DNA from 2 places in the Listeria sp. MAN/IMW/UF464 genome. Region 2 is predicted to be linked to the other one. Evidence: a T-box and tRNA genes for the amino acid it is inferred to sense, from the RefSeq annotation. Region 2 holds a T-box; the other holds one or more tRNA genes.
What was found. The T-box of region 2 lies ahead of AC4PG0_RS00785 (valine--tRNA ligase). A T-box ahead of a tRNA ligase gene usually reads a tRNA of that ligase, here a tRNA-Val.
Positions count from the first base shown of each region.

Region 1: it has a tRNA-Val gene. The T-box ahead of AC4PG0_RS00785 (valine--tRNA ligase) is inferred to sense a tRNA for this amino acid. The anticodon was not compared.

Region 1 covers NZ_JBZWZP010000003.1:272,194-274,607, forward strand. Annotated here, with positions in the region: gene AC4PG0_RS11300 (hypothetical protein) at 1-794, shown strand, start outside; tRNA gene AC4PG0_RS11305 (tRNA-Val) at 840-912, opposite strand; gene AC4PG0_RS11310 (LacI family DNA-binding transcriptional regulator) at 934-1,959, opposite strand; gene AC4PG0_RS11315 (sugar phosphorylase) at 2,182-2,414, shown strand, end outside.
Region 2 covers NZ_JBZWZP010000001.1:149,600-152,013, forward strand. Annotated here, with positions in the region: gene hemL (glutamate-1-semialdehyde 2,1-aminomutase) at 1-1,160, shown strand, start outside; T-box leader at 1,208-1,434, shown strand; gene AC4PG0_RS00785 (valine--tRNA ligase) at 1,482-2,414, shown strand, end outside.

The DNA.
Region 1 (2,414 bases), on a different contig from region 2:
GCCAAAGAAATAGTTTCATGTATTATTTGGAAATTAAACCAGGAACAGAATTACAAAAGCAAGAGCCTTTTCAAGATAGAACGCCTTCTGTTGAAGAAATTTTCCGATGTGATGTTAAAGGAAATGAAGCCGAGGTTGTTTTTGAAAGAAAATTACGCGGTGGAATGGCAAACGGATCACGTGAAATGTTTAAAAATGAATCAAATAAAGATATTGTTAATCGCTATAACTTCGCGATTTATAGCAATATGACTTTATATAAAAAATATGAAGAAAATGAGATTGATAAGCACTTTAATAACACGTCCATTCAAATTGTGGAAGATAATAAGGAAATGAATGAGATTTCGCTAGTTTATAAAGCAACAATAACTGACCCATATATTGTAGAAAACAAAAAACGCTTTTTACATTTTTGGAGTTGGGGTAATTTTATTGATGATGGCGCGGAAAAACATTTCCATAAAGATTTCCCGTATTGGGTTGATCGAAATATCATCAAAATGGAGATTCATTTAACGACTGACCACTCGATAGATCAGACGGATTCCTACACACGTCAAGAATGTGACATCAAGTCTAAGTATTTAAATCATCGTGTGACGAAGAAAATTCACAAAAACGGTGCTTCGTGTTATTTAGAGTATCGTCCATATCACAACCTTACTATTTCTGGTAAAGATCTAGAAGAATATATTAAAGCTAATAAAAAAGTTCTAGATAGCAACTGGGGAATTGGTATTGATATCATTGAAGATGGTCTGTTTAAGAAATTAGGTAAGCTATTTAAATAAACGTAAAAAAAGCATCCCTTTCTATAAGGGGTGCTTTTTTATAAATGGTCCCGACTGGTCTCGAACCAGCGACCCCCACCATGTCAAGGTGATACTCTCCCAACTGAGCTACAGGACCAACTAAACTCAGAAAATAAGCTTAATCGTTTATTTTCTGAATGGATTCACGTTCAATCATTTCGGTTTTAATGATCGTTGTTTTTGGTACGTTTTTATCTTGATGGATTAAGCGAAATAATAAGTTAGTGGCTTTTTTTCCTAGTTTATTAATTGGTATGTCAATAGAAGTAAGTGGCGGTGACAAGAAAGATGATGCTACTTTATCATTATAGCCGATGACAGAAAAATCTGCAGGTATTTGTAAATTTTTATCGGCTGCCATTTTATAAATACTAAGTACTTTTAAATCGTCGGTTGCGAAAACTGCGGTTGGTTTATCGGTGCTTTCCATTAGGCGTAATGCGGCTTTGTAACTGTCTTCAATGCTATAACCGCTATCAATAATCCAGTCATTGCGAAGGTCTAATTGGTGGTCAAATAGGCAGCTTCGAAAACCAGCAAGGCGATCAATCGAAACATGATAATCAAGTGGCGCGTGGATACAAGCAATTTTCTTATGACCTTGCTTGATTAAATGTTTAGTTAGAGCATAACTATCACCAAAATTGTCTGTGTCAACGGAATAAATATTTTTGTAATGTCCTTCTACTTTTCCGGTAACGACAATGGGGATATTATACGGGTCTAATTGATGGAAAAAATCTTCATCAGCCGGAGAACTTAGCATAATTATACCTTTAATCATTTTTTCTTGGATTTTTGAGAGGCATTTTTTGAGTTCGTCTTCGCTGTTTTTGGCGGTCTGAAGAATAAGGTCGAAATTTTCCAACTCAGCTTGAGTGGAAATGGATTGAATTATTTCGGAAAAAAATGGATTTCCTGTTGTTGTGGTTGTGGAGCGATTTGAGATAACCATGATAGCATCAAAGCCTGAAGAAGTAAGTGCGCGAGCTAGTTTGCTTGGCTGGTAGTTGAGTTCATCAATCGCTTCTAATACTTTTTGTCTTGATTCTTTGGAAATATTAGCTTGATTGTTTAGTACTCTGGATACCGTTGATTTTGAAACTCCCGCGTGTTTTGCTATGTCATAAATGGTAGCTGCCAAGGTAATCTTCCTTTCTCTATTGTTTCCGGTATCGGTTCCGGTCATTATCATCCATGTTTATATTACTCAATTTTACGCTAAATGTCCAACTAGATGTTATATAGGGATAAAAACTCAATACTGTCAACATGTTAGGAAATTCCTTTTAAATTGTGTTTGACAGAAAGCGCTTTCCATACTATAATTCTTTTTGTGGGAGCGCTCCCGGTTAGGAGGTAAATGATGACGAATTTAAGAAAACGACTTTCGCGGTTATATTCTGAAGATGTAGTTGAGAGTTTAGCAACGAGAATTGAAGCCCGGGTAAACCAAACGAAACAAAGAAAGTTAGTACGAAAAGACAAATGGGACGAGAAAGATATTGTTTTAATTACATATGGAGACCAATTTAAAGAGGAATCCAAAAAAACTTTACCAACCTTTAAGAAAATGTATGATCGTTATTTAAAATCGAC
Region 2 (2,414 bases):
GTGCCTATATTACTGACGTCGATGGAAATGAATATATTGATTACGTTTTATCATGGGGACCACTTATTTTAGGGCATGCGGATCCTTCTGTTGTTAATGCGATAACAAACGCAGCTATGAAAGGAACTAGCTTTGGTACACCTACAGAAATTGAGACAGAACTTGCAAAACTCGTGATTGAGCGCGTTCCATCTATCGAAATAGTGCGTATGGTTTCTTCGGGAACAGAAGCAACAATGAGCGCTATTCGTTTAGCTCGTGGATACACGAAAAGAGAAAAAATCTTGAAATTTGAAGGAAGTTACCATGGTCACGGAGATTCTTTATTAATCAAAGCTGGTTCAGGGGTTGCAACATTAGGATTACCTGACTCGCCTGGAGTTACAAAAGGTCTTGCTGCTGATACAATTACTGTTCCATACAATGACGTAGAAGGCGCCAAACTAGCTTTTGAAAAATTTGGTGAAGAAATAGCAGCTGTTATCGTGGAGCCAGTCGCAGGAAACATGGGTGTTGTCCCTCCAATTGATGGTTTCTTAGAAGGATTACGAGAACTAACAACTGAATACGGTGCGCTACTGATCTTTGATGAAGTTATGACAGGATTCCGTGTAGACTATTATTCTGCCCAAGGATACTATGTTGTAACCCCTGATATTACTTGTTTAGGAAAAGTGATTGGTGGTGGACTACCAGTTGGTGCTTATGGTGGTAAAAAAGAAATCATGGAACAAATTGCTCCAGCCGGCTCTATCTACCAAGCTGGTACTTTATCAGGTAATCCGTTAGCAATGAATGCTGGATTTGAAACGGTTCGCCAATTAACACCACAACACTATGATGTATTCCGTTCCCTGATTAAGCGCATGGAAGAAGGCTTAACCGAAATTTCAAATAGACATGAAGTACCACTATCAATAAACAAAGCAGGCTCGATGTTCGGCTTTTTCTTCACTGATCAAAAAGTCACTAACTTTGATACTGCTAAAACAAGTGATTTAGAATTTTTCAGAAACTACTACCGAGAAATGTTAGCGCAAGGTATTTTTCTACCACCATCTCAGTTTGAAGGCGTTTTTATTTCTACAATGCATACTGAAAAAGAAATTGATGCGACTTTAGAAGCTTTTGACGTTACATGTAAAATGCTTCGCGGCTAATTGACTAATCTACAAACATTTGTTAAAATTATTTTTAGTATATAGAACTAAATGCGATGAAGAGGAAGAGTAGGTCATTTATTTTTCTAAGAGAGAAAGCGGTCGGTGCAAGCTTTCAAAAATAATGTCTGAAGGTAGCCTTGGAGCAGTTTTCCTGAAATAATAGTAGGGAATAACCGGTAGATCTCGTCTATCGTTAAAACAATGAAGTGCCTATATTTCTTATTGTAGGTAAAAAGGTGGTACCGCGAATAATACTCTTTTCGTCCTTTTATTAGGATGAGAAGAGTTTTTTATTTTGCTTAAAAAGGAGGAATCGTTATGACAGAACAAAACGAAATAAATATGCCTACCAAATACGAACCTAGTAATGTAGAGGCCGGGAAATATAAATGGTGGTTAGAAAAAGAGTTTTTTAAAGCAGAAGGTAATACTGATAAAAAGCCTTATAGCATTGTAATCCCGCCACCAAATGTAACCGGAAAACTTCATCTGGGGCATGCTTGGGATACAACATTACAAGATATAATTACTCGTATGAAAAGAATGCAAGGCTTTGATACACTTTATTTACCAGGGATGGACCATGCCGGTATAGCTACACAAGCAAAAGTAGAAGCTAAATTAAAAGAAGAAAATATTTCTCGTTATGATTTAGGTCGAGAAAAATTCGTTAATAAAACATGGGAATGGAAAGAAGAATATGCTGATTTTATCCGAGAACAGTGGGAAAAATTAGGTCTAGGTTTAGATTATTCCAGAGAACGTTTTACTTTAGATGCCGGCTTATCTGATGCAGTAAAAAAAGTATTTGTTACGCTATACAATAAAGGGCTTATTTATCGTGGACAGTACATTATAAACTGGGATCCAGAAGCAAAAACAGCATTATCAGATATTGAAGTTATTCATAAAGATATAGAAGGAAGTTTTTATCATCTAAAATATCCACTTACTGATGGATCAGGATATTTAGAAGTTGCAACCACCAGACCAGAAACAATTCCTGGAGATACTGCAGTTGCTGTACATCCAAAAGATGAAAGATACCAACACTTAATTGGTAAAACGATTATGTTGCCTATTTTAAACAGAGAAATTCCCATCGTTGCTGATGAATACGTAGAAAGAGAATTTGGTTCAGGAGCAGTGAAAATCACTCCCGCGCATGATCCAAACGACTTTGAAGTGGGTAATCGTCATGATTTACCAAGAATAATTGTCATGCACGAAGATGGAACAATGAATGATAAT